DNA from 2 places in the Delftia sp. DT-2 genome. Region 2 is predicted to be linked to the other one. Evidence: riboswitches for the same ligand, from Rfam matches in the RefSeq annotation. Region 2 holds a riboswitch; the other holds the start of a gene.

Region 1 (7,899 bases), on a different contig from region 2:
GCAGCGCATCTGCAAGAACCGCTCCGTCATCGTCATCGAGCACGACATGGAGTTCGTGGCGCGCATCGCGCACAAGGTCACCGTCATGCACCAGGGAAAGATCCTCGCCGAGGGTCCCATGGACAAGGTGCAGGCCGACCCCAAGGTCATCGACGTCTACCTCGGCCACTGAGGCACACACAAGGAATTCACATGCTGCAAGTCAAGGATCTGTACGTGGCCTATGGCCAGAGCGAGGCGCTGCACGGCATCAGCTTCGAGGGCCGCGAGAACGAAACCGTGGCCATCATGGGCCGCAACGGCATGGGCAAGACCACGCTGTTCAAAAGCCTGATGGGCGTCATGCCCGCCAAGAGCGGCCAGATCACCGTGGCCGGCCAGGACGTCACGAAGGACGAGAGCTTCCGGCGTGTGGCCAAGGGCATTGCCTACGTGCCCCAGGGCCGCATGATCTTCCCCACGCTGACCGTGGAGGAGAACATACAGACGGGCCTGGAGAACGCGAAGTCGCGCCAGGTGCCCGACGACATCTACGCCCTGTTCCCCGTGCTCTGGGACATGCGCCGGCGCAAGGGCGGCAACCTCTCGGGCGGGCAGCAGCAGCAGCTGGCCATTGCGCGCGCCCTGGTCACCGACCCCAAGGTGCTGCTGCTGGACGAGCCGACCGAGGGCATACAGCCTTCCATCATCAAGGACATCGCCAAGGCGCTCAACGAGATCCGCAAGCTGCGCCGCATCACCATCGTGGTCAGCGAGCAGGTGCTTTCCTTCGCCATGGATGTGGCCGACCGGCTGTTCGTCATCGAGGGCGGCCGCCTGGTCCATGAGACGGCCCGTGCTGATACGGATGAACAGCGCATCAAGTCCTACCTCTCCGTCTGATCCGTTTTTTCCCACTGCCATCGCAAGGAGCACACCATGGCCGAAACCCTGATCAAGGTCGATCTCAACCAGTCCCCCTACGACAACCCGCAGGTGCACAACCGCTGGCATCCCGACATCCCCATGGCGGTCTGGGTGGAGCCGGGCGCGGAGTTCAAGCTGGAGACCTATGACTGGACCGGCGGCGCCATCAAGAACGACGACAGCGCCGAAGACGTGCGCGACGTGGACCTGTCCACCGTCCACTTCCTGTCCGGCCCCGTGGGCGTCAAGGGCGCCGAGCCCGGCGACCTGCTGGTGGTGGACCTGCTGGACATCGGCGCGCGCGACGACAGCCTCTGGGGCTTCAACGGCTTTTTCTCCAAGCAAAATGGCGGCGGCTTCCTGGACGAGCATTTCCCGCTGGCCCAGAAGTCCATCTGGGACTTCCACGGCATGTTCACCAAGAGCCGCCACATCCCCGGCGTCAACTTCGCAGGCCTCATCCACCCGGGCCTGATCGGCTGCCTGCCCGACCCCAAGATGCTGGCCAGCTGGAACGAGCGCGAGACCGGCCTCATCGCCACCGACCCCGACCGCATCCCCGGCCTGGCCAACCCGCCCAACGCCACCACCGCCCACATGGGCCAGATGCAGGGCGAGGCGCGCGACAAGGCCGCCGCCGAAGGCGCGCGCACCGTGCCGCCGCGCGAGCATGGCGGCAACTGCGACATCAAGGACCTCTCGCGCGGCTCGCGCGTGTTCTTCCCCGTCTACGTGGACGGCGCCGGCCTGAGCGTGGGCGACCTGCACTTCAGCCAGGGCGATGGCGAGATCACCTTCTGCGGCGCCATCGAGATGGCCGGCTGGGTGCACATGAAGGTTTCGCTGATCAAGGGTGGCATGGCCAAGTACGGCATCAAGAACCCCATCTTCAAGCCCAGCCCCATGACGCCCAACTACAAGGACTACCTGATCTTCGAAGGCATCTCGGTGGACGAAAAGGGCAAGCAGCACTACCTGGACGTGACCGTGGCCTACCGCCAGGCCTGCCTGAACGCCATCGAGTACCTGAAGAAATTCGGCTACAGCGGTGCCCAGGCCTACTCGCTGCTGGGCACGGCGCCCGTGCAGGGCCACATCAGCGGCGTGGTGGACGTGCCCAATGCCTGCGCCACGCTGTGGCTGCCCACGGAGATCTTCGACTTCGACATCAATCCCACGGCCGAGGGACCACAGAAGATCATCACGGGCGGGGTGGACCTGCCCATCGCCCAGGACAAGTAAGCCCGGCATACGACACCCGCCATCCACCATCCGCCAGAGGCCGCCCATGCCCACCTATGACTACCACTGCGCCGCATGCGGCGGCTTCGACGCGCTGCGCAGCCTCTCGCAGCGCAACGAGCCCGCGCCCTGCCCCAGCTGCGAGGCGGCCTCGCCCCGCGTCTTCGTCAGCGCGCCGCGCCTGGCCTGCACCAGCCCCGAGCAGCGCCGCGCCCACGACACCAACGAGCGAGCCCGGCACGAGCCCAGGCGCTCACGCGATGTGGCCGAGGGCAGCTACGCGCGCATGCGCCACCCCTCGGGCTGCGGCTGCTGCAGCGGCGCCAGCAAGCGCGGCTCCACGGTCACGGCGCCCAACGGCGCCAAGACCTTCCCGACCAAGCGGCCCTGGATGATCAGCCACTGACCGCGGCCCCTGCGCCGCACCGATGCAAAAAAGGCCCGCGACGCGGGCCTTTGTCCTGCCTGGCCGTACCGCTCAGTGCACGGCGCCGATGAAGCCGGCCAGCTCCGGCGTCTGCGGGCTGGCGAACAGCTGCTTGGCCGGGCCGCTTTCGTGGATCAGGCCCTGGTGCATGAACACCAGCTGGTCGCCCACGTCGCGGGCAAAGCGCATCTCGTGCGTGACCATGATCAGCGTCATGCCCTCGGCGGCGAGCTGCTTGACCACGGCCAGCACCTCGTTGACCAGCTCCGGGTCCAGGGCCGAGGTGATCTCGTCGCACAGCAGCACCTTGGGCTGCATGGCCAGCGCGCGCGCAATGGCCACGCGCTGCTGCTGGCCGCCGCTGAGCTGGTCGGGGTAGCTGTCGTACTTGTCGCCCAGGCCGACCTTGGCCAGCATCTGGCGCGCCAGCGCCGCCGCCTCGGGCTTTTTCACGCCCTTGACCACGGTGGGCGACAGGGCCACGTTCTCGCCCGCCGTCAGGTGGGGGAACAGGTTGAACTGCTGGAAGACCATGCCCACGTTCAGGCGCAGCGCGCGCAGCTGGGCGGGCGAGGGCGCGCTGCCCTCCGAGCCCTTGAGCACGGCGTCGTCCACCACGATCTGGCCGGACTGGATGGCCTCCAGCCCGTTGATGGAGCGCAGCAGCGTGCTCTTGCCCGAGCCGCTGCGGCCGATGATGGCGACCACCTGGCCGCTGTCCACGCTCAGGTCCACGCCCTTGAGCACATGGTTGTTGCCGTAATGCTTGTGAACGGCGCGCACATCAACGAGCGGCATAGAGTTTCTTCTCCAGATGGGATGCGTAGAGGGACAGGGGCCAGCACAGCAGGAAGTAGCCTGCGGCGACCAGGCCGTAGATGAGGAAGGGCTGGAAGGTGGCGTTGGCCAGCATGGAGCCGAGCTTGGTCAGCTCGCTGAAACCGATGATCGAGGCCACGGCCGTGCCCTTGATGATCTGCACCGAGAAGCCGACCGTGGGCGCTATCGACAGGCGCAGCGCCTGCGGCAGCACCACATGGCGCATCTGCTGCAGGTAGCCCATGGCCAGGCTGGACGAGGCTTCCCACTGGCCGCGGGGGATAGCCTCCACGCAGCCGCGCCAGACCTCGGCCAGGTAGGCGCTGGTGTACAGCGTCAGGCCGATGGCGGCCGCCGTCCAGGGCGAGATGTCCAGGCCGGCCATGGACGAGCCGAAGAACACGATGAACATCTGCATCAGCAGCGGCGTGTTCTGGAAGGCCTGGATATAGGCCTTGGCCAGGCGGCGCAGGTTCAGGCTGCGGCCCACGCGGGCGAACAGCACCAGCAATCCGGTGGCGCCGCCCAGCACGAAGGCCAGCAGCGACAGCGCCAGCGTGGCCAGCAGGCCCTCGGCCAGCTTGGCCAGGATGGGCAGCAGGGGAATGTCGGCAATCATGCGGCGTCTCCGGCAGTGGTTGCAGGTGCAGCGGGTGCAGCGGGCCTGGCTGCACGCGGCGTGCGGCGGCCCACCACGAAGCGCTGGCCTATCCAGGCCAGCAACTGGCGCAGTGCCAGGGCCAGCACGAAGTACGCCGCCGTCACCACCAGGTAGGTCTCGAACGCGCGGAAGTTGCGCGACTGGATGAAGTTGGCCGCAAACGTCAGGTCCTGGGCCGCGATCTGCGAGACCACCGAGGTGCCCAGCATCACGATCACGATCTGGCTGCTCAGCGAGGGCCAGACCCGCTGCAGCGCAGGGCGCAGCACCACATGGCGGAAGACCGCCCAGCGGCCCATGCCCAGCGCGCCAGCGGCTTCCAGCTGGCCGCGCGGCGTCTCCTGGATGCCGGCGCGCACGATCTCGGTGATGTAGGCGCCCAGGTTGATCACCGTGGTCAGCAGGCAGGCCTGCCATTCGTTGATCTGCACGCCCAGCGAAGGCAGGCCGAAGAACACGAACATCAGCTGCACCAGGAAGGGCGTGTTGCGTATGCCCTCCACGTACACCTTGAACAGCCAGTGCAGCGGCGCAATGCGCCAGGCGCGGCTGACGCCGCCGGCCACGCCGATGGCGCCGCCCAGCACGGCGCCCGCCGCCGTCAGCGCCAGCGTGAAGCCCGCGCCCTGTGCCAGCAGGCCGCTGTAGTCGAACACGGCGCCGAAGTCGAATTGATAGGCCATGGAAGGATTTCCGGGAACAGGGGCGCAGCGGTTACAGGGTGGCGGGCAGCGGCATCTTCATCCAGCGCTGGGACAGGCTGGTCAGGCGGCCGTCGGCCTTGAGCTTGGTGATGATGGCGTCCACCTTCTGCAGCAGCGCCGGCTCGCCCTTGGCCACGCCGATGTAGCAGGGCGTGTCCTCGACCGCGAACTTCACGTCCAGCTGGCGCAGCCTGGTGCGCTCGTTCACGGCGTTGGCCACGATGTTGCCCAGCGTCACCAGCTGCACCTGGCCCGTCAGGTAGCTTTGCGCGGTGGCGTTGTTGTCCTCGTAGCGCTTGATGGTGGCCGATGCCGGCGCCACCTGCGTGAGGGCCAGGTCCTCGGTGGAGCCGCGCGTCACGCCCACGGTCTTGCCGGCCAGGTCGGCAGGGGCCTTGATGCTCATGTCCTTGGGGCCATAGACGCTCTTGGGGAAGGGCGCATAGGCCTGGGTGAAGTCGATCACCTTGGCGCGCTCGGCGTTCTTGCCCAGGCTGGAGATGACGATGTCGGCCTTGCCCGTGGTCAGGAAGGGGATGCGGTTGGTGCTGGTCACGGGCACCAGCTCCACCTTCACGCCCAGCTCCTGGGCCACCAGGGCCGCCATGTCGATGTCATAGCCCTGCAGCTTCAGGTCGGTGCCCAGCGAGCCGAAGGGCGGGAAGTCCTGCGGAATCGCCACGCGCAGCACGCCGGCCTTCTGGATGTTGGCCAGCATGTCGGCATGGGCGGCGCCGCCCAGGCCGGCAGCGGCCAGGGTGGCGGCCGCCAGGGCGGTGCGGATGAATGCGCGGCGGGGTGTCAGGGGGGAAGTCATGCGAAAGCTCCTTCGGAAGGGGGGATGAGGCGAAAGGAAAGTGGGTCAGGGTCGGGCGCAGATGTATCGGGCGCCGTTGCGTCGGGCGCCGTCGCGTCGTCCGGTGTGTCGAGATCGATGCCGCTGCGCCTGGCAGCCGACAGCAGGTGGGCGCGCATGGCGCCCGCCGCACCCGGCGCATCGCCTGCGCAGACGGCCTGCACGATGGCGTCGTGCTCGCGCACCGGCTGGTCGTCGGCGCCGCTCCAGGCAAAGGGCAGGCGCAGGCTGTGGCTGATGGCCAGCTCCAGCTGGCGCGCCATGGCCACCAGGCCCGGGTTGCCCGACAGCTGGGCCAGCAGCAGGTGGAACTGCAGATCGGCGTCGGCGGCGGCCAGCAGGTCGCTGCGGTCCAGGGCGTGGGCCAGCTGGGACTGGGTCCATTGCAGCTGGCGCAGGCCGCTGTCGTCGGCGCGCACGGCCGCCAGCGCGGCCCAGCCGGGCTCCAGCACCAGGCGCAGCTCGATCAGCTGGCGCGGCGACAGCGTGCCCAGCGCCGGGGTGGCATAGGCGCGGTGCATGCGTGCACGGCCGCTGTGCGGGCCGTTGATGCGCACGCCCTTGCCCGGCTGGATCTCGACCAGGCCCAGGGCCTCCAGCATGGACAGCGCCTCGCGCAGCGAAGCGCGGCTGATGCCCAGCTGCCGGGCCAGCTCGCGCTGCGGCGGCAGCTGGCTGCCGCCGGGGTAGTGGCCGCTCAGGATGTGCTGCTGCAGCGTCTGGGCCATCGAGATCGGAATGCTTTGCATGGGCTGGCGCGGGTGGAGGGTTTTGGCCTGACTGGTCAGACCACGTACCCAGCAGATAGCGAATTGCGTGCCAGATGCAAAAAAAGGAGCGTTGTCCTCAGGCGCTGCAAAGAATCCGGGGCGATGGGGCATCGACAATCCGCCCCGAAGGCGCCGCCAGCGGCCCGCGCTGCCGCGCTTTGGTGCAGTGCCGCATGGCTTTGTGCAGGCCTGCCCCGAATGCGGGCGTAAAACCCGCACTGCAGGCCGCCGCCAGCCGCCGTAGAATCCCGGGCTTTGGCCCGAGGAGCGTTGCAGCGCGGCACCCGCCCATCCGTACACCGGATCGCGTGCCGCGTCAGGCTTGGGCCAGGTGCAGGTTCCCGGCCGGACCGCGCCCACGGTGCCAACGACGCTCACCTGTTGCCATGCCGTTTTTGCAGGTGAGCTTGATGTCGTCCTCTTTCACTCCCCCTCCCATGCGTCTGTCGGGCCTGGAGCCCGTCTCCATCGGCGAGGGCACGCTGTTCGTCAACGTGGGCGAGCGCACCAACGTCACGGGTTCCAAGGCCTTTGCGCGCATGATCCTCAACGAGCAGTACGAGGAAGCGCTGTCCGTGGCACGCCAGCAGGTGGAAAACGGCGCCCAGGTCATCGACGTGAACATGGATGAGGCCATGCTCGACAGCAAGGCCGCCATGGTGCGCTTCCTGAACCTCATCGCCTCCGAGCCCGACATCGCCAAGGTGCCGGTCATGGTGGACAGCTCCAAGTGGGAGGTCATCGAGGCCGGCCTGCGCTGCCTGCAGGGCAAGGGCATCGTCAACTCCATCTCCATGAAGGAAGGCCTGGATGAATTCAAGCGCCAGGCCCGGCTGATCAAGCGCTACGGCGCGGCCGCCGTGGTCATGGCCTTCGACGAGAAGGGCCAGGCCGACACCTACCAGCGCAAGATCGAGATCTGCGAGCGCGCCTACCGCATCCTGGTGGACGAGGTGGGCTTCCCGCCCGAGGACATCGTCTTCGACCCCAACATCTTCGCCGTGGCCACCGGCATCGAGGAGCACGACAACTACGCCGTGGACTTCATCGAGGCCGTGCGCTGGATCAAGCGCAACCTGCCCGGCGCCAAGGTCTCGGGCGGCGTCTCCAACGTGAGCTTCAGCTTCCGCGGCAACGACCCCGTGCGCGAGGCCATCCACACCGTGTTCCTGTACCACGCCATCTCGGCGGGCATGGACATGGGCATCGTCAACGCCGGCATGGTCGGCGTCTATGACGACCTGGAGCCCGAACTGCGCGAGCGCGTGGAAGACGTGGTGCTCAACCGCCGCCCTGACGCTGCGGAACGCCTGCTGGAGATTGCCGACGCCGCCAAGGGCGCCGCCAAGGACGACAGCAAGAAGCTCGAATGGCGCGGCACGCCCGAGAACCCGAAGACCGTGGGCGAGCGCCTGTCGCACGCCCTGGTGCACGGCATCACCGACTTCATCGTCGTCGACACTGAAGAGGCCTACCAGCAGATCGTGGTGCAGGGCGGCGGCCGCCCGCTGCAC
Region 2 (7,899 bases):
TCACGTCGGTGGCGCGCTTGATGCCGTCCACCAGCGATTCGCGGCAGCCGTAGAGGTTGTCGAACTTGCTCTTGGTGACGGAGTCGTTGACGTTGATGGCGCGGAACTTCAGCGTGCCCTTGGCCGACATCTCGTTGAGGCGGTGCACGCCGGTGGTGGTCTCTTCGGTCACGCCGATGATGTGGGCGCTCTTGCGCGTGTACCAGGTGGGGTCCTGGGCCAGCTTGGCGCGGATGGCGGCGAAGGCGATCTTCTCTTCCTCGGAGGCGGGGTTGTCCAGCACGGACAGGTCCTTTTCGGCGCGCATGCCCAGGTGCAGCAGCATGGTGGCATCGCCGCCGTCGTCCAGGATCATGTTGGGGCCTTCGCCTTCGGTACCGGCGGCGCCGAATTCAAAGATGCGGTGGGTGTAGTCCCAGTAGTCGGCCAGCGATTCACCCTTGATGGCGAACACGGGCGTGCCCGTGGCGGCGATGGCGGCGGCGGCATGGTCCTGCGTCGAGAAAATGTTGCACGAGGCCCAGCGCACGTCGGCGCCCAGGGCCTTGAGCGTCTCGATCAGCACGGCCGTCTGGATGGTCATGTGCAGCGAGCCGGCGATGCGCGCGCCCTTGAGCGGCTGTGCCGCGGCGAATTCCTCGCGCGTGGCCATCAGGCCGGGCATTTCGGTTTCGGCGATCAGGATTTCCTTGCGGCCCCAGGCGGCGAGGGAAATGTCAGCGATGGCCGTGTCGGCGGAAACGGGACGAACAGCAGCGTTCATGGTTTTCTCCAAAAGATGAATGAAAAACCACGTTCTGCGGGAGACGAAAAAAAGCTCACCGCACAGAAAGCGTGGGCGAGCGTCGTTGCAGGTATGACTCCGAGCCTCGCAGACCGCATCTGGTGAATGGGCCTGCTGCAACGCTCCTCGGAGAGGCGCTGATTATACCGATCCCGGGGATGCCTCACCGCCCAGCCCCACAAGCCGGTAGCCCACCTGCAGCTCGGTCACCAGGTGGCGCGGCTGGGCCGGCTCGTCCTCGATCTTCTGGCGCAGATTGGCCATGTGCACGCGCAGGTAATGGGCACGGCCCAGGTATTCGGGTCCCCAGACCTGCAGCAGCAGCTGGCGGTGGGTCATCACACGGCCCTGGGCGGCGATCAGCGCCGCCAGCAGGCGGAATTCGATGGGCGTGAGGTGCACCGGCTGGCCCGCACGCCGCACCTCGTGCGTGGCCAGGTCCACCTGCACCTGGCCGAAGTGCACCTGACTGGATGCAACTGCGCCGCCTGCGGCCCCCAGTTGCTGGCGGCGGCGCAGCATCACGCGCAGCCGGGCCAGCAGCTCGGGCACACCGAAAGGCTTGACCAGGTAATCGTCTGCGCCGGCGTCCAGGGCGGCCACCTTCTCGTCCTCGCGCTCGCGCGCGGAAAGCACAAGCACGGGCACGGAGGACCATCCGCGCAGCTCGGTGAGAACCTGCTTGCCGTCGGCATCCGGCAGGCCCAGGTCGAGGATGACCAGATCGGGCTGGCGGCTCGCCGCCTCGATCAGGCCCCGGCGCGCGCTGTCGGCCTCGAAGACCTGCCAGCCCTCGTCCTCCAGCACCAGGCGCACGAAGCGGCGGATGCCGGGGTCGTCCTCGATCATCAGGATGCGGTTGGTGGGCGTGCTCATGGCGCAAGACTCTAATCGAGCAATGGCTGCTCCGGCACCGGAAAGCGCAGCGTGAACACGGTGCCGGGGCCTGGGCGCGCGGCAGCGGCCTCGATGCGCCCGCCATGGGCCTCGACAATGCTGCGCACCAGCGCCAACCCCAGGCCTATGCCCGAGACGGTGGACTCGGCCGTGCCGCGCGTGAAGGGCTCGAACAGCGTCTCCACGGGCAGGTGTGGCGGCAGGCCGGGCCCGCCATCCTGCACGGCCACAAGCACCTCGCCGTCCTGTTCGCGTGCGTGGATGGTCAGCGGCGTGCCGGCCGGCGTGTACTTGGCGGCGTTGTCCAGCAGGTTGACCAGCACGCGCTCCATGAGCACGGCATCGAGCTGCAGCAGCGGCAGGCTGGCGGGCACGTCGGTGCTCACGGGATGCTCGTGCAGGCGCGCGCGCATCTGGCGCAGCGCGCTGCCGACCACTTCATCCAGCGGCAGCCATTCGCGCTGCAGGTGCACGCCGCCTTGCTGCAGGCGCGCCATGTCCAGCAGGTTCTCCACCAGTCGCTGCATGGCCTGGGCCTGGATGCGGACCTGCTCCAGCATGTCGGCTGCGCCGCCCGGCGGCACATGGCGCTGCGCGGCCTCGGCCGCGCCCAGGATGGTGGTCAGCGGCGTGCGCAGGTCGTGCGAGACGGCCGACAGCAAGGTGTTGCGCATGCGCTCGCCCTCCATGGCGATCTGGGTCTGCTGGGCCACGGCCACGAAGTGCTGACGCTCCAGCGCCAGCGCCACCTGGCTGGCACAGGCCTCCAGCAGGCGCTGCTCCTCGGGCACCTCCAGGCGCTGGGGCGCACGCAGTTGCAGCACCAGTACGCCCCGCATGCGCACGGGCGCCGCCAGCGGCACGTAGCGGGCCGGCGCGGCCGGCAACGTGTCCGTGCCCTGGCCGGCCTGCTGACCGTGGTCCATGGCCCAGCGCGCAATGCTGTCGTCCATGGGGCAGGAGCCGCCGCCGGCGGGGCGCAGGCGCTCGTCGGCATCGGGCAACAGCAGCCCGGCCTGGGCGTCGAACACGCCCGAGACCGTGCTCAGCGCAATCTCCACCACCTGCTCCTGCGTGAGCGCGCCCGAAAGGTCGCGCGCCAGCCGCGCCAGGGCGCCCGCGCGCCGCTCGCGCTCGGCCGCCACGCGCGCCTCGTGGCGCAGCCGCGCCATGAGCTGGCCGCAGACCAGGGCCACGCCCAGCATCAGCACGAAGGTGAACAGGTACTGCGTGTCGTTGACATGGAAGGATCCGCGCGGGGGCACGAAGAAAAAGTCGAAGCACAGTACCGACAGCAGCGCCGCCCAGGCGCCCGGGCCACGCCCCCAGCGCAACGAAGACAGCACGACGATGAGCAGGAACAGCATCACCACGTTGGCCGGGTCGAAGATGCGCAGCAGCTGCTCGGCCAGCACCGTGGCGGTCAAGCAGGCCAGGGTCACGCCGGCATAGCCCTTCCAGGGCAGCGGCCTGCGCCGCAGCGGTGCGGCAGGCGCGGCCTCGGTCCGGGCCGCGCTGGAGCCCCCGGAGAGCACCAGCACGTCGATGTCGGGATGCAGCTGGACGATGCGGTCGGGCAGGCTGCGGCCCCACCAGCGCCAGGGCGACCATGCCGGGCGCGGCGGCTGGGCCAGCACCAGGCGGCTGGCGTTGCGCTCGCGCGCGAAGGCAACCAGGGCCTCGGCCACATCGGCGCCCGGCAGCGTGGCCGTCTCGGCCCCCAGGCGTGCGGCCAGGGCCAGGGTCTTGAGCACGGCGGCCTGCACGCTGCGTGGGCGGTGCTGGCGCTGGGGCGCGTCCACGTACACCACCATCCAGCCAGCATCCAGCCGGCGTGCCATGCGCGCCACCTGGCGCACCAGGGCGTCGTCGCCCGCATGACCTGCCACGGCCACCAGCAGGCGCTCACGCGCAGGCCAGACCGTGCCTATGGAGCGCTCGCGCCGGTAGTCGCGCATGTCCTCGTCCACGCGGTCGGCCGTGCGGCGCAGTGCCAGCTCGCGCAGCGCCAGCAGGTTGCCGCGCCTGAAGAAGTTGCGCGAGGCCCGCTCGGCCTGCTCCATCATGTAGACCTTGCCGTCCTTCAAGCGGCGCAGCAGCTCGTCGGGCGAGATGTCGACGACGATGACCTCGTCGGCATCGTCGAAGATCTGGTCGGGCACGGTCTCGCGCACCGTGATGCCGACGATGCCGCCCACCACGTCGTTCAGGCTTTCCAGGTGCTGCACGTTGATCGTGGTCCAGACATCGATGCCTGCGTCCAGCAGCTCCTGCACGTCCTGCCAGCGCTTGGGATGGCGTGAGCCTGGCGCATTGCTGTGCGCCAGTTCATCGAGCAGCAGCACGCGCGGACGCCGCGCGAGCGCCGCATCCAGGTCGAACTCGCGCAGCGTCCGTCCCTGGTGCGGCAGCTCGCGCAGCGGCAGTTGCTCCAGGCCATGCAGCTGCTGCGCCGTTTCCTTGCGGCCATGGGTTTCCACGAGTCCCACCAGAACCTCGCGGCCCCCCTGGCGTTCGCGCTGGGCGGCGGCCAGCATGGCGTAGGTCTTGCCCACGCCTGCATTCGATCCGAAGTAGATGCGCAGCTTGCCCCGCCCCTCCTGCGCCCGCTCATGGCGCAGGCGCGCGACCAGGGCGTCGGGATCGGGACGCGGCAGACCGGGCGGCGCCGGCTCGGCAGAGGACGAAATGGGCATGGTTCTCAGCCTAGCACCAGAGCGTGCTCCCACACTAGAACGCCGCCGACAGCGACAGCACCCAGCCGCTGCGGCCCAGGCTTTGCATCTGGCCTGCCGCATTGGCCGCGCGGTAGTAGCGCGTGTCGGCCGAGGTGCCGGCCCAGGCCAGCGTGGCCGTCCATGGCCCCCAGCTGCGGGCCAGCGAGACGCGCCAGTCGGCGTACGACAGTTCGCTGTAGTTGCGCACCTGCGTGTGGCCGGCATGCAGGCCCAGCACCGCCCAGTCGCCCAGCGGATGCTGGTAGTTCAGGTCCAGATAGCTGCTGCCGCGTGAGCTGCCGCTGCCGGGAAGTGCCTCGGCAAAGGCCGTGGCCGCCGTGCTGTCGCGCAGGCCGAAGTAAGGCGTCAGCGCCAGCGACCATTTGGCGCTGAAGCCGCCGTGGGTGACGCCCAGATAGGCCTCGGTGGTGTCGTAGCGCACGCCGCCGCTGCCATCCCCGCGGGGCACGCGCGCGCCGGGGTAGTTGTAGTGCAGCAGGCCGATGTCGCCCGTCCAGCCCGGCAGCAGCTCGGTGCGCCAGCCGCCGTACAGGTCAAGCTCCAGCGCGCGGCCGTCCAGATAGCTGTGGCGCGACACGCTGGAGCCGGACACGCCCAGGTAGGCGCCACGCGGCAGCGACAGCTCCAGCCCGCCCTGCAGCGCCGGCCCCATCCAGCTTTGCGAGATGCCACGGAAACGGTAGTCGCTGAGCAGCGCCACGCTGCCGGTGAGCGCGTAGGCGGGTGCGGGCGATGGCTGGGCATCGGCACTGGCAGTGTTGACGGGAGAGGTTTCGGCCTGGGCATGGCAGGACGCAGCCGCCAGCGACAGCAGTGCAGCCAGCGAGGCACGGGGGAAGAAGCGGGGGACGGCACAAGCGGCCGTCATGGAAGAAACGGATTTCATCTTGGTTTTTGTACAGAGAAAGCAAGGCGGTGCCTGCCCGGACGGGCAGGCTTGCCGCCAAAGATCAGGCCAGACCGAAAGCCACCAGCAGCATGTCGATCAGCTTGATGCCGATGAAGGGGACGACCAGGCCCCCCAGCCCGTAGACCAGCAGGTTGCGCCGCAGCAGGGCCGAGGCGCCGATGGCGTGGTAGGGCACGCCACGCAAGGCCAGCGGTATCAGGACGATGATGATCAGCGCGTTGAAGATCACGGCGCTCAGGATGGCCGAGCCCGGGCTGGCCAGTCCCATGACATTGAGCGCCGACAGCTGCGGATACGTGCCCACGAAGGCGGCCGGGATGATGGCGAAGTACTTGGCCACGTCGTTGGCCACGCTGAAGGTGGTCAGCGCACCGCGCGTCATCAGCATCTGCTTGCCGGTCTCCACGACCTCGATGAGCTTGGTCGGGTTGCTGTCCAGGTCCACCATGTTGCCGGCTTCCTTGGCCGCCTGGGTGCCGCTGTTCATGGCCACGGCCACGTCGGCCTGGGCCAGTGCGGGTGCGTCATTGGTGCCGTCGCCGGTCATGGCCACCAGCCGGCCGGCGGCCTGGTGTTCGCGGATCAGGCGCAGCTTGTCCTCGGGCGTGGCTTCGGCAAGGTAGTCGTCCACGCCGGCCTCGGCCGCAATGGCGGCGGCCGTGAGCGGATTGTCGCCCGTGATCATCACGGTCTTGATGCCCATGCGGCGCAGCTCGGCAAAGCGTTCGCGTATGCCGTGCTTGACCACGTCCTTGAGCTCGATCACGCCCAGCACGCGGGCGCCATCGGCCACCACCAGCGGCGTGCTGCCGCGCCGCGAGACATCCTCCACCACCTTGAGCATGGCGGGCGGGAACTTGCCGCCCATGGCTTCGACGTGGCGGCGCACGGCGTCGGCCGCGCCCTTGCGCAGGCTGCGCGTGCCGCCGTCGGGCTGCGGCATGTCCACGCCGCTCATGCGCGTCTGGGCCGTGAAGGGAACGAAGACGGCATGCAGGGTTGCCAGGTCACGCTCGCGCAGGCCATGCATTTCCTTGGCCAGCACGACCACGCTGCGGCCCTCGGGTGTCTCGTCGGCCAGTGATGCCAGCTGCGCCGCATCGACCAGCTGCGCGGCCGTCACTCCGGGCGCGGGCAGGAATTCGCTGGCCTGGCGGTTGCCCAGCGTGATGGTGCCGGTCTTGTCCAGCAGCAGCACGTCCACGTCGCCGGCCGCCTCCACGGCGCGGCCCGAAGTGGCGATCACGTTGGCCTGCATCATGCGGCTCATGCCTGCCACGCCAATGGCCGACAGCAGGCCGCCGATGGTGGTCGGGATCAGGCACACCAGCAGGGCGATCAGCACCGTCAGTCCCACGACCTGCCCGCTGCCCGTCAGCTCCACCGCAAAGGCCGAATAGGGCCGCAGCGTGACGATGACCAGCAGGAACAGCAGCGTCAGCCCGACCAGCAAGATGGTCAGCGCCAGTTCGTTGGGCGTCTTGTGGCGGCGGGCCGACTCCACCATGGAGATCATGCGGTCCAGGAAGGACTCGCCGGGGTTCACGGTGATCTGCACCACCAGCCAGTCCGACAGCACGCGCGTGCCGCCGGTGACCGAAGAGAAGTCGCCGCCGGCCTCGCGGATCACGGGGGCCGATTCGCCGGTGATGGCGCTCTCGTCCACCGAGGCCACGCCCTCGATCACCGTGCCGTCCAGCGGTATGGTGTCGCCGGCCTCGACCAGCACCCACATGCCCGAGCGCAGTTCTTCCGCACCCACGGGATGCCAGCGGCTTTGGTAGCTTGCCTGCTCCAGCTTCTTGGCGACCGTGCTGCGCTTCATGCTGCGCAGGCTCGCGGCCTGGGCGCGGCTGCGCCCCTCGGCCAGCGCCTCCGCAAAATTGGCGAACAGCACGGTGAACCACAGCCACAGCGCAATGGCCAGGATGAAGCCCGCAGGCGCCTCGCCCTCGCCCGCCAGGGCCTGGGCCCAGAGCAGGCTGGTGAAGATGGCGCCCAGATAGACCACGAACATCACCGGGTTGCGCCATTGCGCGCTCGGTGCCAGCTTGCGGATGGAGTCACCCAGCGCCTGGCGCACCAGCGAAGGATCGAACAGGGACAAAGCAGTTTTGCGCGACATGGCTTACTCCTTGGCGGCATTGGCTGCCGCAGGCTGCAGCGTCGCGGCCGAGAGATCGTCCAGCGCCAGATTCAACTGCAGCACGTTCACGCGCGGCTCACCCAGCAGGCCCAGAACGCGCGGCTGCATCTGCTGGCGCAGCAGTTCCTGGACCTTGGCCACAGGCAGCTGGCGCTCGCGTGCCACGCGCGGCAGCTGCAGCTCGGCATTGGCCACAGAGATGTGCGGATCCAGGCCGGAGGCCGAGGCCGTCACGGCATCCACAGGCACAGCGGCATCTGCCGCCAGACCATTGAGTTCGCGGTAGGCCGCCACGCGCGCCGCCACGGACTCCTTGAGCGCCGCGTGGGTCGACCCCTGGTTGGTGGCGGCCGACAGCGCGGCGTTGTAGGGCGCGGCCACCGTGGCATCGGCCTTGTCGGGATCCGGCGCCGTGGTGGCGCTG

What was found. A riboswitch is a leader RNA that binds a small molecule or an ion and turns the genes downstream of it on or off. The one in region 2 is predicted to bind S-adenosylhomocysteine.
Region 1: another riboswitch for S-adenosylhomocysteine. It lies ahead of metH (methionine synthase); the one in region 2 lies ahead of ahcY (adenosylhomocysteinase).

The regions. Positions count from the first base shown of each region.
Region 1 is NZ_JAQOTI010000008.1:73,106-81,004, reverse strand. Features, by position in the region: gene urtD (urea ABC transporter ATP-binding protein UrtD) at 1-172, shown strand, start outside; gene urtE (urea ABC transporter ATP-binding subunit UrtE) at 193-882, shown strand; gene fmdA (formamidase) at 919-2,148, shown strand; gene PO605_RS15620 (FmdB family zinc ribbon protein) at 2,195-2,554, shown strand; gene PO605_RS15615 (amino acid ABC transporter ATP-binding protein) at 2,627-3,373, opposite strand; gene PO605_RS15610 (amino acid ABC transporter permease) at 3,360-4,013, opposite strand; gene PO605_RS15605 (amino acid ABC transporter permease) at 4,010-4,738, opposite strand; gene PO605_RS15600 (transporter substrate-binding domain-containing protein) at 4,770-5,576, opposite strand; gene PO605_RS15595 (FadR/GntR family transcriptional regulator) at 5,573-6,364, opposite strand; S-adenosyl-L-homocysteine riboswitch at 6,642-6,768, shown strand; gene metH (methionine synthase) at 6,796-7,899, shown strand, end outside.
Region 2 is NZ_JAQOTI010000009.1:255,342-263,240, forward strand. Features, by position in the region: gene ahcY (adenosylhomocysteinase) at 1-763, opposite strand, end outside; S-adenosyl-L-homocysteine riboswitch at 834-918, opposite strand; gene PO605_RS18230 (response regulator) at 926-1,660, opposite strand; gene PO605_RS18235 (sensor histidine kinase) at 1,672-4,377, opposite strand; gene PO605_RS18240 (TorF family putative porin) at 4,412-5,287, opposite strand; gene kdpB (potassium-transporting ATPase subunit KdpB) at 5,370-7,454, opposite strand; gene kdpC (potassium-transporting ATPase subunit KdpC) at 7,458-7,899, opposite strand, start outside.